DNA from 4 places in the Terrabacter sp. NPDC080008 genome. Region 1 is predicted to be linked to each of the others. Evidence: riboswitches for the same ligand, from Rfam matches in the RefSeq annotation. Region 1 holds a riboswitch; each other region holds the start of a gene.
The links. Region 1 has a riboswitch for cyclic di-AMP ahead of AB0316_RS19395 (C40 family peptidase). Riboswitches for the same ligand answer to the same signal wherever they lie in the genome.
Positions count from the first base shown of each region.

Region 2: linked by a shared signal. The riboswitch ahead of AB0316_RS14585 (C40 family peptidase) and the one ahead of AB0316_RS19395 (C40 family peptidase) in region 1 are both predicted to bind cyclic di-AMP.
Region 3: linked by a shared signal. The riboswitch ahead of AB0316_RS05760 (transglycosylase family protein) and the one ahead of AB0316_RS19395 (C40 family peptidase) in region 1 are both predicted to bind cyclic di-AMP.
Region 4: linked by a shared signal. The riboswitch ahead of AB0316_RS02370 (CHAP domain-containing protein) and the one ahead of AB0316_RS19395 (C40 family peptidase) in region 1 are both predicted to bind cyclic di-AMP.

Region 1 covers NZ_JBFBLC010000008.1:77,537-84,705, reverse strand. Annotated here, with positions in the region: gene AB0316_RS19410 (acyl-CoA dehydrogenase) at 1-18, opposite strand, end outside; tRNA gene AB0316_RS19405 (tRNA-Gly) at 180-253, opposite strand; gene AB0316_RS19400 (FBP domain-containing protein) at 320-814, opposite strand; cyclic di-AMP (ydaO/yuaA leader) riboswitch at 1,219-1,394, shown strand; gene AB0316_RS19395 (C40 family peptidase) at 1,568-1,963, shown strand; gene AB0316_RS19390 (flagellar assembly protein FliW) at 2,048-2,407, opposite strand; gene flgL (flagellar hook-associated protein FlgL) at 2,404-3,285, opposite strand; gene flgK (flagellar hook-associated protein FlgK) at 3,288-4,712, opposite strand; gene AB0316_RS19375 (flagellar protein FlgN) at 4,787-5,314, opposite strand; gene AB0316_RS19370 (flagellin) at 5,536-6,408, shown strand; gene fliD (flagellar filament capping protein FliD) at 6,556-7,169, shown strand, end outside.
Region 2 covers NZ_JBFBLC010000004.1:445,678-452,846, reverse strand. Annotated here, with positions in the region: gene AB0316_RS14600 (SpoIIE family protein phosphatase) at 1-1,905, shown strand, start outside; gene AB0316_RS14595 (STAS domain-containing protein) at 1,898-2,290, shown strand; gene AB0316_RS14590 (DsbA family oxidoreductase) at 2,354-3,040, opposite strand; gene AB0316_RS14585 (C40 family peptidase) at 3,140-3,946, opposite strand; cyclic di-AMP (ydaO/yuaA leader) riboswitch at 3,949-4,114, opposite strand; gene AB0316_RS14580 (iron dependent repressor, metal binding and dimerization domain protein) at 4,264-4,959, opposite strand; gene AB0316_RS14575 (MFS transporter) at 4,989-6,218, opposite strand; gene AB0316_RS14570 (hypothetical protein) at 6,286-7,169, shown strand, end outside.
Region 3 covers NZ_JBFBLC010000001.1:1,214,926-1,222,094, forward strand. Annotated here, with positions in the region: gene AB0316_RS05735 (LacI family DNA-binding transcriptional regulator) at 1-707, shown strand, start outside; gene otsB (trehalose-phosphatase) at 793-1,596, opposite strand; gene AB0316_RS05745 (trehalose-6-phosphate synthase) at 1,593-3,095, opposite strand; gene AB0316_RS05750 (CBS domain-containing protein) at 3,324-3,755, shown strand; gene AB0316_RS05755 (serine/threonine-protein kinase) at 3,834-5,633, shown strand; cyclic di-AMP (ydaO/yuaA leader) riboswitch at 5,972-6,177, shown strand; gene AB0316_RS05760 (transglycosylase family protein) at 6,186-6,887, shown strand; tRNA gene AB0316_RS05765 (tRNA-Thr) at 7,055-7,127, shown strand.
Region 4 covers NZ_JBFBLC010000001.1:498,813-505,981, reverse strand. Annotated here, with positions in the region: gene AB0316_RS02385 (zinc-dependent alcohol dehydrogenase family protein) at 1-235, shown strand, start outside; gene AB0316_RS02380 (alpha/beta hydrolase) at 537-1,214, shown strand; gene AB0316_RS02375 (DUF1801 domain-containing protein) at 1,337-1,711, shown strand; cyclic di-AMP (ydaO/yuaA leader) riboswitch at 1,987-2,178, shown strand; gene AB0316_RS02370 (CHAP domain-containing protein) at 2,182-3,075, shown strand; gene AB0316_RS02365 (alkene reductase) at 3,351-4,421, shown strand; gene AB0316_RS02360 (N-acetyltransferase family protein) at 4,535-5,071, opposite strand; gene AB0316_RS02355 (potassium channel family protein) at 5,082-5,963, opposite strand; gene AB0316_RS02350 (alpha/beta hydrolase-fold protein) at 6,490-7,169, opposite strand, start outside.

The sequences.
Region 1 (7,169 bases):
GCTCTTGTAGTGGCCCATCGGGGGACCCTCCGCGTTCTTCTCGCTCGTGCGGCCGCGCCGTCGCCGGCGGGCGCGCGAAGTTACTGGCCGGTTACCTCCATGATGCTACCGGCCAGTAATGCGCGCAAGGACAGGGAGGTATGCCGAAGGGCCCGGTCGCAGTGACCGGGCCCTTCGTCTGGAGCAGGCGGCACGAATTGCACGTACGTCTTCCTTCTGGAAGAAGGCTGTTCTGCTACTGAACTACGCCTGCGAGGCGTCGCCTACCGTAGCAACAGCCGGACCAGTCGTCCAAAACGCGCGCCGCCCGGCGCGGCGCCTAGGAACCGTCGCGCACGCGGCGGGCGAAGGCGGACGAGCGCAGCTGCAGCTCCTCGACCCGACGGGCCACGAGCGCCACCGGGTCGAGGCCGCCCTCCATGCTGTTCGGCAGCCGCCGCACGTGCGTCGAGCAGCTGAAGTCGGTGTGCACCAGGGTGCCGAGGCTGTTGCCCTCGCGGCCGGCGGCGCCGGCGCGCCTGGCCGTGAAGAGCTTGACGTCACTCGTGGCGATGACGTCCTCGCACCAGGCACACATCGCGCTGGACTTCCGCGTCCGCTCGGAGGCCCGCAGCAGGAAGCCGACGGGCTCGTCGTCGACGGGCACCACGGCATACGCGCGTTGCGGGTTGCTCCGGTCGGTCCAGCCGAGGTAGTCCAGCGACTCCCAGCGGTCACCGAGCCGCTCGAGGTCGGGCAGAGGTGCCTGCTTCGCCTCGCGACGGCTCGCGTTGATGAAGGACGCGCGGATCTCTTGCTCTGTCAGGGGTTTCACGGTCGTGCTCCTCGTCGGTTCGCGGGCATGACCGGATGGCCGGTCAGCCGGGAGTGGGGTGGGGGAGGGCGCGAGCCGCTCTGCCGGCCATGGTGGCCACCACCCTCTCCGGCCCTCGACGTAACAGTCGGTCCGGGCCTGCACACTGACGAGTCACCGCGCGCCACGCGCGGCCGGGTCCATCGTGCGCCCCTATTGGCGCCCCGGTCCACCCCTTTCGCCCGGTCCGTCGGAGGGCGCGTATGCCGTCCGCCACCTCTTGGGCGTCGGGACGCCCGGCGACGTGCCCGGGTTGGGCACCGTTTGTCCCGGCAACAGTTGCCGATATCCAGCGATGACCTATGGTTCACGGCCCCGCTCTGCCACCGTCGTGAGTGCTCATCGACCGGGGTCTTCCCCGGTCGGCCCGCGGCACGCCGAGTCCTGTCCGCCGTCGGGGCAGTCAAAGCATCACGTGGACAGGATCGGGAGACCCACTTCTGGGCCGGCAAGGACCGGTCCTCGGGGTGAAGCCGCCATGCGCGGCCGGGCTACCTCCGCCCGAACCCGACAGCTCATCTCGAAGGCGTGGGAAGGAACCCGACCATGCCCGCTACTACCCCTGCACGCCCTCCACGCAGTCTCCGACAACTTCGCTCGCTCGCCCTGACACCGCTGCTCGCCGCCGCCCTGCTCCTCGGACTGGGCGGCGCTCCTGTGTCCGGCACCGCTGCCTCCACTGGCTCGACCGGCTCCCCACCGGGATCGACGTCCGTGTCGGCGGTCACGGTCCACGCCACGCCGGCCTACGCGGTGCCGTTGCGCACCCAGGGCCTGCGCCTCACGGCCGCCCAAGTCGGCAAGTGGTACCGCTGGGGGGGCGCCGGCCCGACGTACTTCGACTGCTCCGGCCTCGTCTACTACGTCTTCCACACCCGGCTGCACCAATACCTGCCGCGCACGGCGAACGCTCAGCGCCTCGCGACGATCCGGATCGCCAAGGCGAACATCCTCCCCGGTGACCTCATCTTCTTCATGTCGGGCGGCCGGGCCTACCACGTCGGCGTCTACGCCGGTTCCGGCAAGGTGTGGCATGCGCCCCGTCCGGGCCAGCGCGTCCAGCTCTCGAGGCTCTGGACCACCGCCTGGGTCGCCGGCCGGGTCCGCTGACTCAACGACCAGCGCGTCCGGTGTCTGGACCCCACCCGCCAGGCACCGGGCGCGTGAAACCCCGCCGTTCGGACGTACGGCCGCTCAGGTCAGCGGCGCTCGCAGGTCCCAGCCGTCGAGGATGGCCTGAACCGCCCGGCCTGCGGACTCGTTGACGACGACAGGGGCGGCGAGGTTGACGGACGTGCCCGAGTCGCCGGGGGTGGCCACGACGAGGATGCGGGCGCGGTCGTCGGGCTCGAGGCCGACCTGCGTGCTGGCCGCCGTGACCTCGGGGACGTAGTCGGGCAGGTAGAGGGCGGCCTCGAGCAGGAAGAGGCGCACGTCCGGGGCGTCCTGCGGCTGCAGGCTGTAGACGCCGTCGGCCCCCTCCACCGGGTCCAGCTCGTAGACGGTGTGCGGGTCCAGGCCCGGCATCGGCTGCTCGAACAGCAGGGTGCTCATCGCAGGAACTCCGTCAGGCTCGGCTGGAGGACCTTCGCGGTGACGGCGAGGGCCGCCTGGTAGGCGGTCTGCTGCAGCTGCAGGTCGAGCACCGCCTGACCGAGGTCGACGTCCTCGATGGCCGTGCGCCGGGAGGTGAGCGATGTCGTGGCCTCGGTCGTGGCCTGGCTCGCGCGGTCGAGCAGCGCCGACCGGGTGCCCACCTCCGAGCGGGCGCTGACGACCGTGCTCATCGCGGCGTCGAGGGCCCCGAGCCGGGACGTCGGGTCGGTGCCGGCCCGCAGGTCGGCAGCGATCCCGTCGAGGACCGAGAACGCGGACGTCGCGCCGGTGCCGAAGACCGCGCGGCCGTCGGCGTCCACGGGGACGCTCTGGTCGGCGGAGATGCGGCGCGTCACGCTGCCGGGCGAACCGTTGAAGGTCGGTGGAGTCCCGTCGGTGAAGGCGGCCTCGGCGTCGGAGGTGCCGGCGAAGACGTTGCGCCCGAGGTAGCGGGTGTTGGCCGAGGCGAGCAGGTCGGCGCGCAGACCGTCGACGACCGAGGCGAGGGCGTCGCGGGCGTCCTGCGTCAGTGAGCCGTTGCCGCCCTGGATGACCGCGTCGCGGACCTGGCGCAGGACGCCGGTGGCGCCGTCGAGCGCCGAGTCGATGGTGCGCAGCCAGCCGGTGCCGTCGGCGATGTTGCGCTGGAACTGGCCCCGGGCGGCGAGCTCGGCGCGGACGCGCAGCGCCTCGCCGGTGCCGACGGGGTCGTCGGACGGGCGCGAGATGCGGGCGCCGGAGGTGGCGGTCTGCTGGGCGGCGGACAGCCGCGACTGCCGCTCGCCCAGCGCGCGCTGCGCGGCGAGGGACATCGACTGGTCGGTCACACGGATCATGGTCAGCGTCCTACGCTTCCGGTGCGGTTGATGAGGGTGTCGAGGGCTTCGTCGATGGCGCTGAGCACGCGGGCGGCCGCCTGGTAGGCGTGCTGGGCCGCCATGAGCCCCACGCTCTCCTCGTCGAGGCTCACCGATGCGCCCGAGACCTGGGCCTGCTTGGCGTTGCCGGCGGCGGTGTCGGCGATGGTGGCCTGCTGCGTCGCCGCGCGGGAGGCGCTGCCCGTGGCCGTCACGAATGCAGCCCACTGCGCGTCGGGCGATGCGCTCCCGCGGGAGAGCTGGGCGATGGCATCCGCGGTGGAGGAGTCGAGGGCACCTGACCCGACCGCTCCGGTCGCGATGCCGTCGGCGCTCGTGGGCACGACCGAGAGCCCACGGGCCGGCGGCTGCGTGGGGTCGAGGCGGAAGAAGTCGAGGCCGGTGGCGCCGGTCGGGGTCTGACCGCCGCGGTGGACGGCGTTGACGGACGAGGCGATCGACCGGGCGAGCGCGTCGTAGGAGGCCGCGGCCTCGGCGATGGCGCCGCCCGTGCCGTCCGCCTGCGCGGGCGCGAGGACCGAGAGGGCTCCGGCGATGGTGCCGCCCTCGAGCCCGACCTCGTGGCCGGGCTGGTCGGCCCACTCCAGCCGCGGCGGCGACGCGGCGGCGCCGTCCAGCGCACTCGCCCCCACCACGGCGACCGAACGGGCACTGTCGCCCCGGACGAGGGCGTTGCCTCCGAGGTAGACGGTGACCGTGCCATCGGGCTCGTCGCGGACCGCCGCGCCGGCGAGGGAGGAGATCGACTCGGTCAGTCTGGCGCGTGCGTCCACCAGCTCGTTGGGGGAGCCGCCCTGCGCGACGGCCGACCGGATCTGCTTGTTGAGGGCCGCCACCTGGGCGGCCGCGTCGTTGAGGGAGGAGACCATGCCCCGTGCGTCGGTCGCGGTGTCTGCCCACTGAGTCTCCAGGGCCGTGCGGCCTGTCGACAGCGTCGTCGCGACCTGGCCGGCCGCGCTGAGCAGGGCACTGGACGCTCCCGGGTCGCCCGGCCGGTTGGCCACGTCGTGCCAGGCCGACCAGAACGCGGTCAGGCGGGCGGAGAGCCCGTCGGTGCCCGGCTCGCGAAGGGTCGACTCGACGCGGCCGAGGGCCGACGACCGCTGGGCGAGGTAGCCGGCGCTCGACGCGGTCAGGCGCACCGACGCGTCCATCAAGGCGCTGCCGAGCCGGGCGGTGCGGTCGACGGAGACACCCTGACCGGCCTGCACACCGGTGGCCCCCGCCCAGCCCTGAGCGGGAGCGCTGATCGAGGACTGCTCGATGCGCTGGCGGGTGTAGCCGTCGGTGCCGACGTTGGCCACGTTGTGCCCGGCGACGTCCATCGCCTGCTGGGCGGCGGACAGCCCCCGGTAGGCGGTGCCGAGTGGGCCGAAGGTGCTCATCGTGGCCTTTCGAGGTGGGCGGGTCGTCGTGGTGGGTCGGGAGGTGCGGGCGGAGCTCGTGGTCGGGGGTGCGGTCAGAGGTCGCGGTCGAAGAGGTGCGCTTCGCCCGAAGAGGCCGCCCGCCCTCGCGCGTCGTACGTGGTGCCCGACGTGAGGTCGGTGGCGGCGAGCGTCTCCTGCGTCGAGCGGGCGGCGGCCCGTAGGAACTGCGCATTCGCATCGCGGAGCGCCCGGATGGTCGCGGACTGCTCGGTCATGGCGGCCAGGTGAGCGGAGAGGATCTCGGACCAGGCCCCGTCGGGGGCGCCGGCCGCGAGGTCGCGCAGCGTCGCGTCGGCAGGGAGTGACCACTCGTGGGCCACCGTGGCCGCCGCAGCAGCGCGCTCCAGGCCGGCGGCCCTGAGCCGCTCGAGCACCTGCTCCACCTCGCGCGTCGCGTGCGAGATCCACCGGGTCCGGCCGGCGGTGAGCAGCAGCTGCTCCTCCTCGAGCTTGAAGGTCAGCAGGTCCAGCAGCTCGCGCTCGTGCCACAGCCGGGCCGAGAGGTCCGAGACCGTTCCCACGTGGCTGTCTCCTCGCGTCAGCAGGGTCGCGCTGTCCATGGCTGGCTCCCCCTCCCGGAGATGTCGTGGACCGGCGCCTCGTGCCCGGTCAGTCTCCTCTATCGGCAGCGGTTCACGGCCGATTAGCCACGTGGTAAAGGCGGGGTAAAGCGAAGAATCTCCCGATCCGCGCTAACGCCGTCGGGATACCCGCCGATAGGAGCGGCTGAGGGCCCACGGACGGGCCCGGCAGCACCCACACCATTCATGGAGGAACCACGATGGCTCTGACCGTCAACACCAACCTGTCTGCCATGCAGGCGTACCAGAACCTCAGCCGCACCTCGGCGAGCATGGCCAGCTCGATGTCCAAGCTCTCCAGCGGCCTGCGCATCAACACCGCGGCCGACGACGCCGCCGGCCTGACGATCTCCGAGGGCCTCAAGGCCCAGGTCAACGGCTTCGGCGTGGCCGCCCGCAACGCCCAGGACGGCATCAACGTCGTCCAGACGGCGGACGGCGCGCTGGGCGAGGTCCACTCGATCCTGCAGCGCATGCGCGACCTCGCGGTGCAGGGCGCGAACGACTCGAACAACGCCGACTCTCGCGCAGCCATCCAGAAGGAAGCCGACGCCCTTGGTGCGGAACTCTCCCGGATCTCAGAGTCGACGAACTTCAACGGCATCAACCTCTTCCAAGGCGGGGCGACCAAGGGACCGGCGACCCTGAACTTCCAGATCGGCGCTGCTAGCGACGCCGCATCCCAGATCGCCGTCAACACGGTGGATCTGGGGACCGCCCTGACGAAGGTCGTCACGCTCACGGGTGGATCAGTCGTTTCGGCCGCCGCCGGTTTCGATGTCACCGACAGCACCAAGGCGCAGACCACGATCGGGAACATCGACGACGCGATCAAGAACGTCTCGACCGGCCGATCCGACCTCGGAGCCCAGCAGAACCGCCTCAGCCACGCGATGAACATCGCGAACATCGCGGCGCAGAACCTCGCGGCGTCGCAGTCGCACATCACCGACACCGACATGGCGGCGGAGATGGTCAACTACACGAAGTCCAACATCCTCTCGCAGGCCGGCACGGCGATGCTCGCCCAGGCCAACCAGTCCAGCCAGGGGATCCTCAAGCTCCTCGGCTGAGCAGGCTTGAACAGCCACGGGATCTAGCCGCCGGTGGCCGGGGACACTACCCCCGGCCGCCGGCGGTGCCCAGCCCCCACCCAAACGACAAGGCCGAGCGGCGCCCAACGTCCGCATACGGCCTCGCGCCCGATCAAGGAGCACCTCGTGGGAGTCTCGGTCAACGGCCTGGGCAGCGGCCTCGACATCACCTCGATCGTCAACTCGCTCATGGCGGCCGAGGCCCTGCCGCAGCAGCAGCTGAAGCAGGCGCAGAGTGACCAGCAGAGCCTGATGACCGTGCTGCGCACCCTCAACACCAAGGCCGCAGCCCTCGGCACGCTCGCCGCGAAGCTGGCGCTGCCGGCAGCGTTCAACCCCCTCACCGCCGCGTCCACCACCACCGGCATCACCGCGACCGCCGGCACCTCGGCCACCGGCGGCAGCTTCGACCTCACCGTGACGCAGCTGGCCCGCACCCAGGTCGACGTCACGGCGCAGCTCGGCGCGTGGCCCACCGACGGCACCGGCGCGCCCGCCACCCTGACCCTCGTCGACAGCGCAGGTGCCAGCACCGAGATCACCCCGGCGAGCGCCTCCCTCGACGACGTCGTCTCGGCCGTCAACGCCTCCGGCGGTCCCGCGCGGGCGCTCAAGGTGGCCGCCGGAACGGACGCCACCGGCGCCCCGCTCTACCGGCTCCAGCTGACGTCCACCCGTTCGGGAGCCGCCGGGTCCTTCGGCGCCTTCGAGGGGACCGCCGCCCAGGTGACCGCCGGCAC
Region 2 (7,169 bases), on a different contig from region 1:
GCCGTCACACTGCTTCGACGGGTGGGCTTCCGCAGGCAGCTCGACCGGCAGGCCGACGCGGTCGCCATCGTCTTCATCGGGGCCCTCGGCAGCATGCTGGTCAGCGCCACCATCGGGACCACGGTCCTCCTCGCATCCGGCTCGATCACCAGCGGTCAGGTGCCGACCACGCTCGCCGTCTGGTGGACGGGTGACGCCATGGGGGTGCTGGCGTTCACCCCCTTCCTGCTGTGTCTCCCACTCTTCCGCGAGCAGCGCTCGTGGGCGCCGCGCCAGTGGCTGCAAGCCGCAGTCGTCCTCGTGCTGACCACGGCCGCCGTGACCGCCGCAGCGTTGATGCGGCTGCCCGTGCTGTTCCTCTCCCTGCCGGTCCTCGGCTGGGCGGCGTGGCGACTCCAGCTGCGCGGTGCCGCACCCGCCGCCCTCGTGGCCTCCACGGTAACCACCTGGTCGGCGGCCGAGGGCCTCGGCCAGTTCGCCGGCCGGACCCTTCTCCAGCAGATGCTCATCCTGCAGGCCTTCAACGCCTGTGTCGCCCTCACCTCGTTCTTCCTCGCCGCGCTGGTGAGCGAGCGTGTGCAGGCGGCGGCCGCGCTCGCGACCGCCGCCGCCGAGCTCGAGCACCGGGTCGAGGAGCGCACCCGACAGCTCTCGGCCGCCAACGCCCGCCTGGTCCAGGAGATCGAGGAGCGCTCGCGGGCCCAGGAGCTGCTGAGCCACGAGGGGACCCGAGCCCGGCACGAGCACGACGTCGCCGAGACCCTGCAGCGCAGCCTCCTGCCCGACAGCCTCCCCCACGTGCCCGGGATCTCGCTCGCCGCCCGCTACGTGGCCGCGACGGACGACGTGCAGGTCTGCGGCGACTGGTACGACGTCGTGCAGCTGCCCGGCGGCCTCGTCGGGCTGGCGGTGGGCGACGTCGCCGGCCACGGCCTGCGGGCGGCTGCCACCATGGTCCAGGTCCGGATGGCCCTCCGCGCCTACGCCCTGCAGGACCCGTCCCCCAAGGCCGTGATGCGTGGCGTGCACCGGCTCGTCGCTCGCCTGCCCGAGCCGGAGATGGTGACCCTCGTCTATCTCGTGCTCGATCCGACGACCTGCGAGCTGAGGTGGACCAACGCCGGCCACCCGCCTCCGCTCGTCGTCGCCGACGGGGCGGCCACCCGCCTCTCCGAGGCTCTCGCCCCTCCGATCGGCGTCACACCGGACAGCTCGTTCACCGAGGACACGGCGATCCTGCCCCCCGGTGCGACCCTCCTGCTCTACACCGACGGCCTGGTCGAGCGGCGGGGCGCCTCGCTGCTCGACGGCATCGAACGCCTGACGACCGAGGTCTGCGCCGCCCCCGGCGAGGACAGTGAGGACGACCTCGAGACGCTCTGCGACCGCCTGCTGCACACCCTGCTCGACGACGCGCACGTCTCCGACGACGTCGCCGTCCTGGCCGTGCGCCAGCTGCCGACGGTGGACGGTGAGCTGCGTCTGCGCCTGCCCGCGGAGGCGCGCAACCTCGTGCAGCTCCGCAGCGCGATGCGCCGCTGGCTCGCCCGCGCCGGGGTGCCCGAGGAGCCGGCCGGCGAGGTGCTCGTCGCCTGTGGCGAGGCCTGCGCCAACGTCGTCCAGCACGCGTACAGCGGCGACCCGGCGCCCGGTGCACTCGCCGTCGAGGCGCGCCTGGAGGGCGGCACCCTGGAGATCGTGGTGGGTGACGAGGGCCGCTGGCGCCGGCCTGCCGAGCGCGGCGGCGGGTGGGGCCTGCAGCTGATCCACGCCCTCATGGACGAGGTCGTCGTCGAGCACACGGCAGACGGCACCACGGTGCGCCTGCGCCGGCGGATCCCGGTGGCCTCCCCCACGACCGGCGGGCCCGAGGCCCCGGGCGGGTCGGGGGCGTCCGGTGAGTGACCTCGCCAAGGTCGACACGGCCCGCGTGGGCACCACCGCGGTGGTCCGGGTCATCGGCGAGCTCGACCTGTCGAACGCGCGCGCCGTGACCGACGGGGTGAGCCACTCGGTCCCCGAGCAGGTCACCCTCGCCGTGCTCGACCTGACCGGCACGACCTTCCTCGACAGCGCCGCGGTCGCCTCCCTCTTCCGCCTCGCCGAGCGGCTGCGCGACCGCCGCCAGGAGCTGCGCCTCGTGGTCCCCCGCGCCGCTCCGATCCGCGCAGTCATCGAGCTGACCCGCCTCAGCCAGGTGGTCCCGGTCGACGAGGGCCCACCCGACCTGCTCGACACCGCGAGGGCGTATGCCGCCCTCCCGCCGTCCCCGGGTCAGGCGGCCCCGTAGCGGGCGCCGCCGTCACGTCATGCCGCCGCGGGCCGCCGTGACCCCGTCGGCCGACGGACCCCGTCAGACGGACTGCGTGGCGACGCCGCGAAGGAGGGCCAGGTAGTCGTCGACGGGCCTCACACCCGACAGGGCGGCATACCCGTTGGCCAGGACGAAGGGCGTGGAGGTGACCCCCATCGACCGCGCCTCGCGCTCGTCGGCACGCACCTGCTCGGCGTACTCGTCCGAGGCGAGGACGGCAGCCACCCGCCGCTCGTCGAGGCCGCACTCGGCGGCGAGGCGCTGGAGGACCTCGTGGTCGTCGATGGCCAGGCCCTCGCCGAAGTGGGCGGCGTGGAAGCGCTCGTCGGCGGCAGAGCGCAGGGCCGGCCCACCCATCTCACCGGCCAGGGCGCACAGCCGGTGAGCGTCGAAGGTGTTGGCCCGCACCGCACGGTCCCAGTCGAAGACGAGGTCGTCGGCCTGGGCCTCTTCGGACGCCTTGGCGTTCATCAGCCGCCCGGTTCCCGCGTCTCCCCCGCCGTAGCGCACCGACAGGTGCTCGCGCACCGGCACCGACCCGCCAACCGGGACGTCGGGGTCGAGCTCGAAGGCGCGCAGGCGCACCGTCACGTCGTGCGGACGCTCGAAGGCCGCGATGGCGGCCTGCAGACGGCGTTTGGCCACCCACGAGTAGGGGCAGACCAGGTCGCTCCAGAGGTCGAGCTCGATGTGGGTCGTGGACTCTGCGGCAGGCTGGACGGTCATCACGTCAGTCAACCACGGGCCACGGGACGAGCCGGGGAACGCGCTGTGCCCCCACCGCGATGCGGTGGGGGCACAGGGCGTGTGTGCGAGAGGCGGCGCTCAGAAGCGGCCGTAGCCGGACGGCGTGGTCCAGATCGAGTGGTTGCCGGTCGTGGTGCCGGGACGCTGCGCGTCGATCATGCGGCCGGGGCTGACGTAGATGCCGACGTGGTAGGCCGGCGAGCCGAAGAAGACCAGGTCACCGGGGCTCGGGCTGCTGACCCGGGTCGCCGCCGCCTGCTGCGCGGACGCCGTGCGCGGGATCGAGATGCCCGCCTGGCGGTAGACGTAGGAGGTGAAGCCCGAGCAGTCGAAGCCGGACGGGGTGGTGCCGCCGTAGACGTACGGGATGCCGAACAGCGACTGGGCGATGCCGACGATGCCGGAGGCGCTGGGGGCGGGAGCCGGAGCGGAGTCCGCAGCCGGGGCGGGGTTCAGGGCAACCCGCTCGGCGGAGCGCGACACCCGCTGCGAGGCGGCCTGGCGGTCCGCGGCGGCCTTGGTCGCAGCCTCCTCGGCGGCCTTCTGCTCGGCGCGCTGGGTCTTCACCGCGATGTCCTCGATGACGACCGGCGCGGCCTTGGCCTGCTTGAGCGCGGGCTTGGCGAAGCCGATGGCCGACAGGGCGTTGCCTGCCGTGAGGGTGCCGGCCGCGGGACCGACGGCGGCCGGGGCCGCCACGACGCTGCTCGATCCGTCGGCGGCGTTCGCCGTGCCGGCGAACGAGGCGACGAGTCCACCGGAGGCGGCCACGATGGCGGCACCCTTGACGGCGGGCTGGGCAGACTCCTTGGCGATCGTCTTCAGCTCCGCGAGCGCGCTGAAGCGACCGGGGGCGCGGTGGCGCCCGGGAACGTTCTGAGCCACGTTTGACCTCTCGACGCCGGCGAGGTGAGCTGTCGGGTTCGGGCTGGAGGTACTAGCCCGGCCTTCGCTCGGACCGATATCGGTCCACGGAGGGCTTCACCCCGAGGACGTCTCACGACGTCCGCAGAAAGTGGTTCCCCCGCTCCTGCCATGCGGTTCGTGCCGAGCCTCGGGTCGATGGCAGGACTAGGCGGTCCGACCCGGGGCACCTGCTCGACGGGGAGAGCAAGTGGGGCCAACCGTACCCAAGCACCCCATCGGTTGTCACGTTCAGGACACGGGAAGTCAAAGACTTTTCCGGGATCGCGTAAACGAGGTCAGGCGGCCTGGCAGAAGACGTGGACCGCGACGTCGTCGGGCAGCGACACCCCGGCGGACGGCTCGCCGCCCTCCCGGACTGCCAGGACGCGGCCTCCCTCGCGCACCACCTCGACCCGCGCGCCGGGCACGACACCGGCGCTGGTCAGCAGCGCGAGCGCCTCGGGATCGACCTGCACCGGCTCGCCGATGCGCCGGATCGTCACGACGGACGGGTCGTCGCCCACGACGGCAGCCAAGGTGCGCAGCCCGGCGAGGAAGTCCTGCTCCTGCTCCACGCCGAGCTCGGCCAGACCCGGGATCGGGTTGCCGTACGGCGACTCGAGGCCCTCCCCGATGAGGCCGAGGATCTTGCGCTCGACCTTCTCGGACATGACGTGCTCCCACCGGCAGGCCTCGTCGTGGGCGTACTCCCACTCGAGGCCGATGACGTCGACGAGGAGGCGCTCGGCGAGGCGGTGCTTGCGCATGACGCGGGTGGCCAGCAGGCGGCCGCGCTCGGACAGCTCCAGGTGACGGTCGCCCGTGACGGCGACGAGGCCGTCGCGCTCCATGCGCGCCACCGTCTGCGACACCGTGGGGCCCGAGTGGCCGAGACGCTCGGCGATGCGGGCGCGGAGGGGCACGATGCCCTCCTCCTCCAGCTCGAAGATGGTGCGGAGGTACATCTCGGTGGTGTCGATCAGGTCGGTCACGGTCATACCCTCTCAGAGTCGGGCAGCGGTCAGAGCCCGCCCGGCGCCGGTGCCCGGGTGGGGTCGTGTCGCGGCACCCAGATGCGCAGCCAGCCGGCCCCGACGAGGGCGCCCGCGCCGAGGACGACCGCGGACGCGCCGAGCGAGAGCACGGCGCTCAGCCCGGACAACGCCAACGGGCCCGCTGCCCTTCCCACGTCGGCGCACAGGCGCCAGCCGCCGAGGAACTGCGCCCGGCCGTCAGCCGGTGACGCGTCGGCGCCCAGGGTCATGATCAGTCCCGCGCCCAGGCCGTTGCCCAGCCCGAGCACCGACGCAGCCGCGGTGACGGCGACGAGGCTCGTGGCGAATGGCAGCACGGCCATCCCCAGCCCCAGCACGACCATGCTCGGCACCGCCGCCGCGACCCGGCCGTAGCGGTCCATCAACCACCCCGAGGGGTAGAAGAGCGCCATGTCGATGGCGCCGGCCACGCCGAAGACGAGCGAGGTCTGCGCGGGCGAGAAGCCCACCGACTCGGCCCAGAGCGGGATGAGCGCCTCCCGGATCGCACGGGCCCCGGCCACGCACATCGCGCCGGTGCCGAGCGTGAGCAGCACGTGGCGGTGCTGCAGCAGCACGGACGCCACGCTGCGCGGGACGCCGCGCCCGACGACCCGGTGCGCCTGCGCGGTGATGTCGGGGGCGAGGAGGACGAGGACGAAGGCGGCCGTGCTCGCGACCCCGCCGACGGCGTACGCCGACTCCGTCCCCCAGCGCACGATGACGAGCGAGCCGATGAACGGACCGACGAAGGAGCCGATGCGGTTGACCCCGCCGAGCGTCGACAGCGCCCGCGCGCGCATCGCGACCGGGACGGCCTCGGTCAGGTAGGCCTGCCGCGCGAGCCCGAAGAGGGAGCCGGCCAGCCCGACGACGAGCACGCCGGCGAAGAGCACGACAAGCCCGCCGGCCAGGGCGGCGAGCACCATCCCGACGGCCTCGACGACGGCCGCGATGAGCAGCGCCCGGCGCTCCCCGATGCGCGCGGCGAGCGCGCCCGAGGGCAGGTCGCCGAGGAGCTGACCCACGCCCAGCATGGCCACGAGCAGGGCGGCCGTCCCGACCGAGGCGCCCAGCTCGCGCGCCGACACGGCGACGATGGGCGTGACCGCGCCCGCACCCATCGAGCCGAGCAATGTCGGGCCGTACGCGGACAGCGCGATCGCGCGCAGGCTGCCGGCCCCCTGTCGCGGGCTCTCCGACTGAGTCTCGGTCACGCCACAGGACCCTAACGATCGGGTTACTCGGGTGGCCGCACCGCCGGGCCGTCGACAGCATGGGCGGGTGACTGGCGGCGAGGTGACGACCGAGACGGGGCCGGTGCTGCGATCGCGCACCGTGACCCTGCTGGTGCTCGCCGCCGCCGTGGCAGCCCTGCTGCTGGCGTCCGCGGCACCGATGGCCACGGCGGTCGTGGGCCTCATCCTCTTCGGGCTGCTCGGCGTCGTCCTCGAGCTCCGCTATCTCGTCGGCCGCTTCTCGGGGCTGTTGACCCGGCCGTTCCTCCACCTGCTCGCCGTGCTCGTCACCGGGGTGGCCGGCTGCAGGCTGATCGCCGGCGTGGCGCCTGGCTCGGGGCGGCTGGCCGAGATCGTCCTCGGCTGCGCGGTCCTCGGCGTCGCCGCGTACCACGGGCTCGCGGGCCGACGGCGGGTCGTGGCCTGGGCCGCGTTGGCCCCTGTGGCCGCCGCGTCATTGGCGTTCCCCTCCTACTACTTCCTCGTGCTCACGCACCTGCACCTGCTCGCGCCCCTGCTCTTCCTCTGGGACTGGTCGCGTCGCATCACCTCGCCGCGCGGGCGTCTCGCCTTCCGGGCCGTGCAGGTGCTCTGGGCCGTCGTCGTGCCCCTCGCCCTCCTCGCCGGCGCAGGGCGCTCGGGGTTCAGCGCCGACCCGGGCATCGTGCGCAGCGTCGTGGGTGACGGCCACTCCGTGCTGGCCTCGCTGGCTCCCCCTGGAACGAGCCCGGCGGTCGCCGTCCGGGTGCTGGTCGTGTTCGCCTTCGCCCAGTCGATGGGCTACGTCGTCTGGGTGGCGCTGTTTCCGCGGGTGGCCCCGGACGCCTCCGCGTCGTTCGAGGCGCGGGTCCCGTGGGCCACCCCTGCGCGGCTCTGGGCGGCCGGCTTCGTGGCTGCCGCTGTCCTGGCCGTGCTCTTCGGCGTGGACTT
Region 3 (7,169 bases), on a different contig from region 1:
ACGACTACGTCCAGATGCTCCTCGAGCGCGGTGTCGCGGGCATCATCTTCATCTCCGGCCTGCACGCCGACACGACGAGCAAGCCCGACCGCTACATCGCGCTGCGCGAGCGCAACCTGCCGCTCGTCCTCGTCAACGGCTACATCGAGGGCGTCGACGCGCCGTTCATCAGCAACGACGACGTCGCGTCGATGGGTCTGGCGCTCGAGCACCTCGTGAGCCTGGGCCACCGCGAGATCGGCCTCGCCGTCGGGCCCGACCGCTACGTGCCGGTGATCCGCAAGATCGCCGGCTTCCGCCACTCGATGCAGGAGCTGACCGGCCGCTCCGACGTGGACGACCTCATCGAGCGCTCGCTCTTCTCGGTCGAGGGCGGCGCCTCCGCCGCGGGACGCCTGCTCGACCGCGGCGCGACGGCGGTCGTGTGCGGGTCGGACCTCATGGCGCTCGGGGCCATTCGCGAGGCGCGCAAGCGCGGGCTCAACGTGCCGCGCGACTTCTCGGTGGTCGGCTACGACGACTCGACGCTCATCGCCTTCACCGACCCCCCGCTGACGACGGTGCGCCAGGCGGTCAACGCCATGAGCGCCGCGACGGTGCGCGCGCTCCTCGACGAGATCGCCGGGCAACCCTCTCCCAGAGCGGAGTACGTCTTCCGTCCCGAGCTGGTCGTCCGTGGCTCGACGGGGGCCGTGCGGCGCCACTGACCGAGGGGACGGCAGGGCGGCATACCCGAGCGGTCGGGTCGTGGACGCGGCCCGGGGGCGTGTGCCGCCGGGCAAGCCGCGTGGCTCAGCTCGCCGGGTGGGCGGCCGAGCAGGAGTCGAGCAGCCGGGTCAGGAGCTCGGCCACGGCGGACTCGTCGTCGACGCGGTAGCGGGCCGCGGTCGAGCCGGTGCCGACCTTGACGGTGACGTCGTCGGTCCGTCGCAGGCGGGCGAACGCGTCCTCGTCGGTGACGTCGTCGCCGAGGTAGAGGCGGGCACTCGCGTCGAGGTTGCGGGCGAGCGCCGTGACGGCAGAGCCCTTGTCGGCATGGGAGACCGAGAGCTCGAGCACCGACTTGCCCTTGAGCACCTTGACCCCCGGGTGGTCGAGGGCGACGCGACGTGCGTCAGCGATGGCGGCGTCGCCGACCTCCGGCGGCAGGCCGCGGACGTGGACGACCACCGCCGCCGGCTTCAGCTCGATGTTGGCCTGTGGATGGCTCTCCTTGACGAGCGCCTCGATGTCGGAACGCAGCTCGGCGAGCGTGGCCTCGTCGTCGGGGGTGACGGACGCGGCTGCCATGGCCTCGCGCACGGCCTCGCTCGAGGACTCGGCGCCGTGGCTGCCGATGAGCACGATCGGCTCGTCCTCCTCGAGGCCGGTGAGGGTGCGCAGGGTGGCGAGGTCGCGCCCCGACACGACGGCGACGTGCACGTCGGGCAGCGCGGCGAGCGAACGCAGCGAGTCGATGACGCCGGGCACCGGAGTGGCCTGCATCGGGTCGGTGACAAGGGGCGCCAGGACGCCGTCGTAGTCGGTGGCGACGAGCACGCAAGGTGCCGCCGCAGCGCGGGTGAGGGCGTCCTCGAGCGCGGCCTGGTGGGTCACGAGCGGGCCCGGGTGCGGTTGTCGGGCTCGGGCATCCGCGGGGTCTCCTCGGCGTGGGGGACGGGATGCTCGCGCGGCTCGGGCGCCGGCAGCTCGGGCGCGGCGGCCAGCGCCGCGAGATAGCGGGCGGCCCAGCGCTGGACGTCGTGGTCGGACACCCGGCGTCGCAGCGCCTTCATGATGCGCTGCTTGTCCTTGGCCGGGGTGTTGATCGCGCGCAGGATCGTCTGCTTGAGGCCCTCGATGTCGTGTGGGTTGCACGCGAAGGCCTGGTGCAGCTCGTGCCAGGCGCCGGTGAACTCGGACAGCACCAGGGCGCCGCCGAGGTCGTGGCGGCAGGTGACGTACTCCTTGGCGACGAGGTTCATCCCGTCGCGAAGGGGGGTGACGAGCATGACGTCGGCCGCCTGGAAGAGCGCCGCCATCTCCTCGCGGGGGTAGGAGTGGTGCAGGTAGTGCACGGCCGGCGCGCCGATCTTGCCCAGCTCGCCGTTGATGCGGCCCACGGTCTGCTCGATCTCGGCGCGCAGGATGCGGTAGGCGTCGACGCGCTCACGGCTCGGTGTGGCGACCTGCACGAGGGTGACCTCGGGTGGCCCGAGGCGCCGCTCGGACAGCAGCTCCTCGTAGGCCTTGAGCCGGTGCCGGATGCCCTTGGTGTAGTCGAGCCGGTCGACGCCGAGCATGAGCACCTCGGGGTTGCCGAGGCTCTCGCGGATCTCCTTGGCGCGGGCCATCACCTCGGGCCGCTTGGCGAGCTCCTCGAGGCCCTTGAAGTCGACGGAGATCGGGATGGCGGCGGCGCGCACCTGGCGGTTCTCGCCCTCGACCGTGACGCGGTCGCGCCGGGTCGCCGCCCCGAGCAGCTGGCGGCAGGCGCGGATGAAGTTGCGGGCGTCGGCCTGGCGCTGGAAGCCGAGGAAGTCGGCGCCGAGGAGGCCGTTCAGCAGCTGGGTGCGCCACGGCAGCTGGGCGAAGAGCTCGACGGGCGGGAAGGGGATGTGGTTGAACCACCCGATGCGCACGTCGGGGCGCAGCGTGCGCAGCATCGCCGGGACGAGCTGCAGCTGGTAGTCCTGAACCCAGACGGTGGCGCCCTCGGCAGCCACCTCGGCGACCGCCTCGGCGAAGCGCTGGTTGACCCGGCGGTAGCTCGACCACCACTCGCGGTGGAAGCTCGCCGGGACGATGACGTCGTGGTAGATCGGCCAGAGGGTGTCGTTGGAGAAGCCCTCGTAGTAGTCGCGCACGTCCTCGGCCGACAGGGGGACCGGGTGCAGGTAGATGCCGTCCTCCTCGAACGGCTCGGGCGCGTCGCCGGCGTCTCCGGCCCACCCGACCCAGGCGCCCGGCTGCGAGCGCATCACCGACTCCATGGCCGTCACGAGGCCGCCGGGGCTGCGCCGCCACTCCACCTCGCCGTCGTCGGTGACGACCTTGTCGACGGGCAGGCGGTTGGCCGCGATGACGAGGTCGTAGGTCGGCCGGTCGGACGACACGCAATCAACTCCTGCACTCGAGGACGGTTGCCGCATACCCGATGGGACGGGTGCCGGTCCACGAGCACCGGCCCGCGGCACGAGGGACGCGATCGCGTCTCACTCTAACGAGCGAAGTCTGGCGGCCGGGTGCGGTGCGGCTCTAGGGTCGAGTCAGGGCATCTCCGGCGCACCTCGGCGTGTTGGGGTGGGCCGCCGGAGGCGCATCCACAAGGTGAAGGAGTCGCCGTGAAGATTTCGGACGTGCTGCGCCACAAGGGCAGCGAGGTCATCACCATCCAGCCCGATGCGAGCGTCTCGACCCTGCTCGCCCTGCTGGCCGATCACCGCATCGGCGCCGTCGTGGTGAGCACGGACGGGACGAGCATCGACGGGATCGTGAGCGAGCGCGACGTCGTGCTGCACCTCCATTCGACGGGCACCGGCGTGCTCGACGGCCCGGTCTCGCAGATCATGACGAGCGACGTCACGACCGGCTCTGCGGACGACGACGTCGCAGACCTCGCCGGGACGATGACCGAGGAGCGGGTGCGCCACGTGCCCATCGTCGATCCGGCCGGACGGCTGACGGCGATCGTCTCGATCGGCGACATCGTCAAGCACCGGCTGGCCGAGCTGCAGTCCGAGCGCGACCAGCTGCGCGACTACATCAGCCACTGACCGGCCGGAAGCCGGACACTTCGGGGCGCGCCTCGGGAGTGTCCCGGCGACCGCGCCGCAGTCGCATACCGTAGGGGCATGACTGCGTACGACCGGACCGCGCGGGTGCCGAGCCCCCGGCCCGGCACGCGCACCGGGGCGCTGCCCACCGCGGCCGCCCCGACCCGGCCCGCGTCGGCGCAGCGCATCGGCCCCTACCGCCTCATCGAGGAGATCGGCGAGGGCGGGATGGGCGTGGTGCACCTCGCCCTCGACCCGCGCGGCCGTGCCGTGGCGATCAAGGTGCTGCGCTCGCACGTGGCGCACGACGCCGACGCGCGCCAGCGGCTTTCCCGCGAGGTCGACACGCTCTCGCGCATCCGCGACGCCCGCGTCGCGAGCGTCATCGACGCCGACGTCATGGCGCCGCGGCCCTACCTCGTGACCCGCTACGTGCCCGGTCCTGCCCTCGACGAGGTCGTCGAGGACCACGGCCCCCTGCCACCGGCCGACCTGCTGCGGCTCGCGCGCGGCATCGCCGAGGCGATCCGGTCGATCCACGCCTGCGGCGTCGTGCACCGCGACATCAAGCCCGGCAACGTCCTGCTCGAGGACGGCGACCCCGTCCTCATCGACTTCGGCATCGCCCACCTGCAGGACGACGTGCGCCACACCGTCGGCGGTCTCGTCATGGGCACGCCCGGCTACCTCTCACCCGAGCTCGTGGAGGGCGCGGCCATCACCGACGCCACCGACTGGTGGGGCTGGGCCGCGACGATCACGTATGCCGCGTCGGGTCGTCCGCCGTTCGGGCGCGGGCGCATGGATGCCGTGCTCGCCCGCGTCCGGGCCGGCGAGGTGGACCTCGACGGGGTCGACCCCCGCCTCGTGCCGCTGCTGCGCGCCTCGCTGTCGCCCGACCCGCGCCAGCGCCCCCACGCGGACGAGGTCATCGCCGCCCTCGAGGCGTATGCCGCGGGCCAGGCGGCCATCGTGCCGACGCCCCGGGGTGGACTGTGGGACGACGGGCGGTCCGCCACGCCGGGTGACACACAGGTGGTCGAGGGCGCCGGCACGGCCGTCATGCCCTGGGTGCACACCGCCGTCCAGCCGGCGCTCGACCCGGTCGCCGCGCAGCTCCCGCCCGCGCCGTCTCGGTGGGCGCCCCCGACGACCCGGCCGCGGGTGCCCGCTCCGGTGCCGCCGCCGTCCCACGAGCGCGGCTGGGACGACGACGCCGGCCCCAACGGTCCGTGGGACGACGAGGACGGCTGGGAGGACCAGGAGCCCGTCCAGCGCGAGGGGGACCCGCGCATCGGGCTGCCCACTCGCACCGGGCTGCTCGCTGCCGTGGCGGTCGCCTGGGTGGGCACGCTGATGGCGTGGCCCGGGGTGGCGCTCGTCTCGATCGCCATGCTGTCTGCCCTGGCCCGTGCCACCGACCGGTCGGTGACCGCCCTGGTGCTGCGGCGCTACGACTTCGGCCGGCGCCGCAGCGACGTGCCGTTCGCCGTGGTCTCGAGCCCCTGGCACCTCGTCGTCGGTGCGGTCGCGACGGTCGTGGGACTGCTGCTGCCGGTCGCCGTGGCGCTCGCCGGCGTCTTCGCAACAGCGCTGATGCTCGCGGGAGCCCAGGGTGGTGACCTCGGGCCCGGCTCTCCCGCAACGCTGGCCGTCGGTGGCGCCATCGGCCTGCTGATGCTCTGGTGGGGCCCCGGTGGGGCGTCGCTGCGGCGAGGGTCTCGCTCGATGGCGCGGACGATCGTGCCGAGCGGCGTCGCGGGACAGGTCGTCTCGGGTGTGCTCGTGGTCTTCGGCGCGGTGGCGGCGCTGACGGCGCTGCGGCACGGCATGAGCTTCACCTGGACCCCCTTCAGCGCCAGCCCGTTCGGGCGCTGACCGGTCGGACAGGCACGGCCTGCACGGGAGCCCGAGCGGGCTGAGTGGGCCCTTCGATGGCGCGCTCCACGCGTACGCCCCCTGTGTGTCGCTCGTGAGCGGGCCGTGGGCCTCGTGTGGGCGTACCGCATCACCCCAGACCGGTGGGCGACGAAAAGATCACGAAATTGTCTCGACTCGGCTTGTGTGGCGTTGAAACCTCACGTACCGTCAGTGCTCGGCGGCACCCGGCTCTTGGGCCGGAAGGGGGGGATCGACTCGTCGTCCCGTTCCGCTTCGTCGCGTCCGGCTTGGGCCGGCCGCTCCCCACAACTTCACATGGACACCCAAAAATCCGTTCCCTGAGCGCGCCGAGCCTCGCCAGCCAGGGATGTAGCCCACACCCGTGGGCCGGGCGAGGACGGGGGACCCAGTGCGGTCAGAGCACACTCACGCGAAGAAGCGCGAGGTGGCATCTGGCCTGGGGGTGAAGTCGCTTCTGCGACAGGGCACCTGACGCCCCAACCCGACAGCTAACCCCGCAGGCGCACGTCAGGAAGGAAACACCCAACCATGCAGTACCTGTCCAAGCATGCTGCGGCGAAGAAGATCTCTGTGAAGCAGCGCCTTGCGGGCGTCGGCATCGCCGGAGCGGCCACCATCGTCGGGGGCCTCGCCACCGCAGGTTCGGCCAAGGCGTCCTCGGTCTGGGACGCGGTCGCCGCGTGCGAGTCCGGCGGCAACTGGCACATCAACACCGGCAACGGCTTCTACGGCGGCCTGCAGTTCACCAAGAGCACGTGGCTCGGCTACGGCGGCGGCGCCTACGCCTCGCGCGCCGACTTCGCCTCGCGTGACGCGCAGATCGCCGTGGCGCAGCGCGTGCTCGCCGGCCAGGGCCCCGGCGCCTGGCCCGTCTGCTCGGTGCGTGCCGGCCTCAGCCGCTCCAACGGCGGTGCGACCTCGAGCAACATCAGCGTCTCCCGCTCCACGCAGCGTGCGCCGCTGACCACCAAGAAGTCGACCGTCCAGAAGTCGACCGTCAAGAAGTCCGTCAGCAAGAAGAAGACGTACGCCGCCGCCCCGACGGTCACGAACACGGCCAGGAACACCGCCACGGGCCGGCAGATCACCGTCCGCAGCGGCGACACCCTCGGCCAGCTGGCCGAGCGCTACCACGTGCGCGGTGGCTGGAAGACGCTGTGGAAGGCGAACGGGGCCCGGGTCACCAACCCGAACCTCATCTTCGTCGGCCAGGTGCTCCGCCTTCCCTGACCTGCTGGTAGAACTGAGCCGGACGGCCCCGCGCGACCAACCCCTGGGTTGCGCGGGGCCGTTCTTCTGTCCCCGGCCGGCCCGCGCCCGCCGGCGGCCGTCGTTTGGGCGTATGCCGCGGGGCTCCGTTACGCTTTCGCCCGTCCGCAGGCTCGTGCCGCGGGCGTGCTGGCGTGGCGCAATCGGTAGCGCACCTGTCTTGTAAACAGGGGGTTAGGGGTTCGAGTCCCCTCGCCAGCTCTCTGACCAGCACAAACATGCAGGAAGGTCTCCTGCTCGCCG
Region 4 (7,169 bases), on a different contig from region 1:
CGGCGCGCCGCACGGCGTCGAGCTGCCCGTGCGGCAGATGTTCGTCCGCAACGTCGGCCTCGCCGGCGGCATGGCGCCGGTCCGCACCTACCTGCCCGACCTGCTCGAGCGCGTCCTCGACGGCCGCATCAACCCCGGCAAGGTCTTCGACCTGACGCTCCCGCTCGACGAGGTCGCCGAGGGCTACAAGGCCATGGACGAGCGCCGCGCCATCAAGGTGCTGCTCCGCCCCTGACCATCGCGGGGCCCAACGGCCACCAACGGGTATGCCGTGTTTGAACCGGCGCTGCCCTGCTGGCCTTCTCGCTCGGCTCCTCGGTCGACGAGCTGGTCGACCAGCTGGCCGGCCAGGTCGCCCGACCAAGCCGACGACGCGGCCGCTCCGAACGACGCGCGTGACCACGCCGTCCGAGCGACCGACCGTGCCTCCGGCGAGACCTCTGACCGGGCATCCACGCACCCGAGCGGGCGTGCGGATCGGCAGCACACGGCATACGCCCTCGGTCCACGACCCTGCGAGAGAGACGGAGCACGAGGTGACGCACGCGCGCCTGATCGACACGGTGGCGCCCTCGGAGCCGCGCGGCATCGCCCTCGTGCTCCACGGCGGTGCGGCGCGTCGCGGCGCCGCCCGCGTCAGCCCGACCCAGCTGTCGGTGCTGCGGATGGTGCCGATCGCGGCCCGGATCGCCCGCGCCGTCCGGGGTGAGGCCGCCGTGCTGCGCCTGCTCAACTCGACCCGCGGCTGGGACGCGACCCACACCCCGGTCGACGACGTGCACTGGGCGCTCGGCCAGGTCGCCGAGCGGTTCGGCCCGGAGCTGCCGGTGACGCTCGTCGGGCACTCCCTCGGCGGGCGCGCCGCGCTGATCGCCGCGCGGGAGCACCCGGTGGTCAGCGCCGTCGCCCTCAACCCCTGGGTCTATCCGGACGAGGGGCGAGCCAACCTCTCAGGACGGCAGGTTCTCATCGTCCACGGCGACGAGGACCGGGTGGCTCGTCCGCGCAACGCCGCCGCCGTGGCCCGCGACCTGGCGCGCACCGCCGACCGGGTCGGCTACGTCACCGTCACCGGCGGCAAGCACGCGATGCTGCGGCGCCATGAGGTGTTCGACGGGCTGGCCGCCGACTTCACCGCTGCGACTCTGCTCGGGCGCGAGGTGGACGGTCCCGTGGGCCGGGTCCTCGCCGGTGAGGAGTGGCTCGAGGTCTGAGCGAGGACGGGCCGCCGCGGGTGTCCGGAATGGACCACTTTCCTTTTGCAGACGCCCGTTTCGCACAATACAGTCGGTTCATCCCCTCCATGACCGGTCCGACACCGAAGTGAGGACCAGGATTGGCCCCCAGGTTTGCGTCAGTCGACGACTACATCGCGTCCTACCCCGAAGACACGCGGACGCAGCTCGCCGGGGTGAGGAAGGCGATCAAGAAGGTGGCCCCGCACGCGGCCGAGAAGATCAGCTACGGCATGGCGACCTTCACCGTCGACGGCAAGCCGCTCGTCTACTACGCCGGCTGGAAGAACCACGTCGGGCTCTACCCCGTGCCCACCGGTAGCCCGGAGTTCGAGGAGGCCATCGCCCCCTACCGCCGGGCCAAGGACACCGTCCGCTTCCCGGTCAGCCGGCCGGTGCCGCTCGAGCTGATCGGCGAGATCACCCGGCTCTGCCTCGCCCGCCGTGCCGCCGTGTCGGAGAGCTCCGACAGCTGACCCGTCGGCCACCCCAAGACGGTGGTGCTCGGTCGCCGAGCAGCCACAGGCGCTACCCCGGGCGGCCACAGCCGGACCACAGGCTTGATGTGATCTGCCTCTCACGATCTGCCCGGTCAGGGCTGATTCCGGCCGGAAATCTGGACATAGGGTGACGCAACGGACGCCATGCCGTTACCTCGGCGTGACTTTTGCTGATCGACTCCTCTACTCTTCGGGAGTCCGTCCATCAGGTCGGGCTCTCGCGTGGTGGACCGCCTAGTCCTGTCACCACCTGGCGAGAAGAACCAAACCCTTGTGACAGGAGCGGAGGAACCACACGTTTCTCCGGGCGTCCGGCGCAACGACTCCGGACGTCCTTGGGGTTAAGCCTCAGCCCCGCCGACGAAGTCTCGTCAGCTGGGTCGGAGGCCGGGCACCTTTCCGCCCGAACCCGACAGCTAACTTCGTAGGCGCGGAGAGGCACAGCCGTGATCAACGACACCACCCGTGGGCGCCACCGCGCGCCCGGACGCCACAACCCCCTGAGCGAGCTCAAGCTCCTCGCTCGCGAGTCGGCCCAGCCGGCCCTGAAGGCAGGCGCCCTCGTGGCCGCCACCGGCGGTCTCGTCGCCGGGTTCGCCAACCCGGCGAGCGCCGACACCCTGTCCGCCGCCAAGTCGGCCGGCGTCAACGCCGCCGCCCCCGAGGCGGCTCCCGCCGCGGTGGGCCCGGCCACGACCGCCGCACCCGCGCCGTCGACGGCCCTGTCCAAGATCGGCTTCGCGCCCGCCACGCAGCAGACCGCTGCCCAGCGCGTGGAGAAGACCAAGCCCGAGGTCATCGAGGACGAGCAGGTCAAGGCCGAGCGTGCCGACGCCGCTGCGAAGGCTGCGGCAGCCAAGGCCGCTGCCGACCGTCAGGCCGCCACGCAGCGCGCCTCGCGCGACCTGACCCGCCGCACCCTGACCAACAGCACCTCGTCCGTCAAGGTGAGCGCCAACGCGTCCGCGCCCAGCGCCTCGTCGGGCATGCGGGCCTCCTCCAACTGGGCCACCGCCGGCCAGTGCACGTGGGGCGCCCTCAACAAGTGGTACCAGTCCGAGGGCTACTACCCCGGTGGCTGGACCGGCAACGCGATGGCCTGGGCCTCCGGCGCACGGTCCGCGGGCTACACCGTGAGCAGCACCCCGCGTACGCGATCGATCATCGTCATGCAGCCCGGTGTCGCCGGCTCCTCGAGCGTCGGCCACGTCGGCTGGGTCACCGCCGTCAACGGCAACAAGGTGACCATCATCGAGATGAACGCCACCGCGGGTCCGTACAACTACGACACCCGCACGGTGACGCTGAGCGGCGGCATGTCGTTCATCTACGCTCCGTGAGCGCAGCAGGTTCCGCGCACTGACGCGACTGTGGGAAGGGGAGGACGCCTCGGGCGTCCTCCCCTTCTGCGTCCCCATCCACGGCCTCACAACGAGCGTTCCCTCCTTGCGTGCCAGCCGAGCGCAGCCTGCGAGGTAGCCCACAACCGGGGGCAATCGGGAATGATCGGTCGGCTCTGCTCCTTGACGCCTAGGTAGTTGAAGGCTCCACCGCCTCCCCCGGCGGTGCCCGCCTCGACAGATCCGACCGTCCCCCACACGTGAGGAGCAGGCCCGTGAGCACTGCCTTCGAGAGCATCCGCATCGGCCGCTGGGACCTCCCCCAGCGCTTCGTCATGGCACCCCTGACGCGCAACCGCGCCGGCGAGGGCCAGGCGCCGACCGAGCTCAACGCCGAGTACTACGGCCAGCGCGCGAGCGCCGGCCTCATCATCACCGAGGGCACCCAGCCGAGCGCCGTCGGCCAGGGCTACCTCGACACCCCCGGCATGCACTCCGACGAGCAGGTCGCCGGCTGGCGCCTCGTCGCCGACCGCGTGCACCAGGGCGGCGGCCACATCGTCGTCCAGCTCATGCACGCCGGCCGCATCGCCCACCCCGACAACAAGGGTGGCCTCGAGAGCGTCGCCCCCAGCGCCATCGCCGCCCCCGGCGAGATCGTCACCGCCAAGGGCCAGCAGCCGTATGTCGTCCCGCGCGCCCTCGAGACCGAGGAGATCCCCGGGCTCGTGGCCGAGTTCGTCCACGCGGCGCGCCAGGCGATCGCCGCGGGTCTCGACGGGGTCGAGGTCCACGCCGCCAACGGCTACCTGCCGCACCAGTTCCTCGCGCCGAGCAGCAACCAGCGCACCGACGAGTACGGCGGCTCCCCCGAGAACCGCGCCCGCCTGACGATCGAGATCACCAAGGCCGTGGCCGAGGCCATCGGCGCCGACCGCGTCGGCATCCGCATCTCGCCCGCGCACAACATCCAGGGCGTTCTCGAGGAGGACGAGGCCGAGACCGCCGCGACCTACGAGGCGCTCGTCGAGGGCATCGCGCCGCTCGGCCTGGCCTACCTCAGCATCCTCGGCGACCCGGAGTCCGACCTCGTGCGCAACCTGCGCAAGCGCTTCGAGGGCCCGGTCATCCTCAACACCGGCTTCAGCTCGGTGACGCAGCTGGCCGACGTCGAGGACCTCCTCGAGCGCGACCTCGCCGACCTCGTCGCCGTCGGCCGCGAGTTCCTCGCCAACCCCGACCTCGTGCGCCGCTGGCGCGAGGGCGCCCCGCTCAACGAGCCGAACGCCGACACCTTCTACGGCGGCGGCGCCGAGGGCTACACGGACTACCCCGCCCTGCCCTGACCCCCCGTAGGGCTTGTCGCAAAGTGCCCACTCGACGTGCTCCCACGTCGGGTGGGCACTTTCCTACGTCGAGTGGGCACTTTGCGACGTCGAGGGACCGCTCGCGTATGCCGTCAGCTGGGCTCGGGCGGATCGCCGGGCCCCGCGAACGGCTCGCCCAAGGCCCTCTGCACCCACGTGACATCGCGGGGGGCGCCGAACTTCCAGCCGATCCCGCGGTAGGTGCCCACCGGCTCGAACCCCATCGCCGCGTGCAGCCGGCCGCTCGCCTCGTTGGGCTGGGTCATCCCGGCGGCGGCCATCCGGTAGCCGCGGGCGGTCAGGCGCTCGAGCAACGCGGCATACAGTGCGCGGCCACCGCCCCGAGCGTGCCGGTGCGGCGAGAGGTAGACCGACACCTCGCACGACCAGCGGTAGGCGGCGCGCTCCTTGAACGGGCCGGCATACGCGTACCCGACGACCTCGCCCTCATCCTCGAGCACGAGGAACGCGTGGCGCGCCTGGGCCTTGGCGATCCGGCGCGCCATCTCCGCGGCGTCCGGGGGCTCGGTCTCGAAGGTGACGGTCGTGTCGGTGACGTAGGGCGCGTAGATCGCTGCGCACGCGTCCGCGTCGGCAGGAGTGGCGTCGCGCACGAGCCGGTGGGGCATGCCGGAGATGCTAGGGGTTGTCGTCCTCGCCGTTGCGAGCGCCACGACGGGCCGGGCTCGCGGCGAAGCGGGACACGATGAAGGCCACGAACGTGACGAGGAAGACCTGTCCGATGACGGCCTCGCTCGTCGCCGCGAGCCGGGCGACGTTGGTGACGGCCACGAAGTCGCCGTAGCCGACTGTCGAGATGGTCACGAGGCTGAAGTAGGTGTAGACGGTCGTCGACACGGCCTGGCCGAAGAAGGGCTGCGGCGACAGCGCGTCGATCGTCTGGAAGAGCGTGGCGTAGGTGACCGCGATCTGCAGGTAGGCCGCGACGGCCCCGAGCACGGTCTGCACGCCGACGACCCGGTGCTGCAGCACCCGCCGGCCGATGACGACCGGCAGGATGAGCTCGGCGACCAGCCAGATCCCCTCGGCCTGCACGGTGTTCCCCGGCGCCTGGCCACCTCGGCTGGAGGCGACGACGAGCACGAGGTTGCCGACCACCGTCACGAGCACGAGCAGGTCGAAGGCGCGGCAGGCCCGCGGCGGGACGGCGGAGGCACGCGTGGCGACGATGAGCGCGAGTCCGGTCACCGAGTGGGTGACGAACGACCCCCAGACCGAGCCGCTCGTGTCGACGAGGGACTGGATCGCGATGACGGCCAGGACGAGCAGCAGCACGAGGTCGAACCGGTCGAGCAGCCGGCGACCGGCCACGGCGGGAGGGGTGGGCGCCTGGGACTCGCGAGCCGCCCGCCGCATCCGCCGCGCGTCTGCAGCGGACGCGTCGGCCGCGGACGTGTCGGCGGCGGACGTGTCGGCGGTGGACGTGTCGGCGGCGGGTGCGTCGGCGGCGGGCGCGTCGGCAGCAGGACCGGCCGGCCGCTCCGAGTCGGCTGCCTCCATCCCTGCCTCCCTTCCGGCCCGGGCCGGCGGCCGCGGGCCGCGGAGACGCCCTGAGACCGAGGATAGGTGGGCGGCCGGGCTCGCGGGCCCGTCTTGTCAGAGCCCGCGGCGACCGAGGTCGTATGCGTGGTCGACCGCGTGCGCGACCGTCTCCTCGGCGGTCAGCGCCGCGGTGTCGAACCACCAGCCGAGCTCCCCGAACCCGTCGCGCATCGACGCGGTGAGCGCCTCGTGCCCGTCGAAGAAGACGGGGTGAACCCGGCTGCCACGAGGTTGCGGGCCAGCAAGACGAGGTTGTCGTTGCACAGGCGCGTCTGCCGGGCGGCCTCCTCGGCTGGTTCACCGAGCGCCCAGACGTGCCCGCTGACCACGAGCCGGCTGACGAAGTCACCGCGCAGCAGGGCCGAGCGGGTCAGGCTCTCGGCAGCCAGGCGCGACACCGTCGACTTGCCGGCCCCGGGCGCACCCGTCACGAGCAGGCACGCGCCGCCGCCGTCGAGCCGAGACGCAGCCCCGCGCTCGGACATCACGCCTGCTCCGAGGAGTCGCGCCACACCCAGCGCAGGGCGTCGGGCAGCAGCACACCACCGTGGTTGGCACTGTGGCCGCCGTCCCCGAGGACGATCCGGACGGCATACCCGGCCTCGGCGAGCGCCGCAGCGGTGCGCAGGTTCTCGGCCAGCCAGTTCGACTCCGGCTGGTTCCAGTTCAGGTCGCGGTGCCCGACCTGCAGGAAGACGCGCAACGGCATGGGCGCCGCCGTCGGCAGGAGCGCGGGGTAGGGGTTGCCGCCCGGCATCTGCGCGAAGCTCGACAGGAACGCGACGACCCGGCGGAACCGGTCCGGCCGTAGCCAGGCAGCGGTGAAAGCGGCGTTGCCGCCGCTGCTGCCGCCGCAGACGCCCCACCGGTCCGGGTCGTCGCTGATGGCCCAGCGCTGCCCGACGAGCGGCATCACCTCCTCGAGCAGGAACGTGACGTAGCGGTCGTCGAAGGCGTCGTACTCGGCGTTGCGGTTCTTCCGCTCGTCCGGGTCGGCGCGGCCCTCGAACACGCCGGGGTCGACGAAGACGCCAATCGTCACCGGGAGGTCTTCGCGGTGGACGAGGTTGTCGAGGACGATGCCGCCGCGCACCTCGCCGTCCGGGTTGAGGTACCACCAGCCGTCGTTGAAGACCATGACCGAGGCCGGCTCGCCCGGCACGT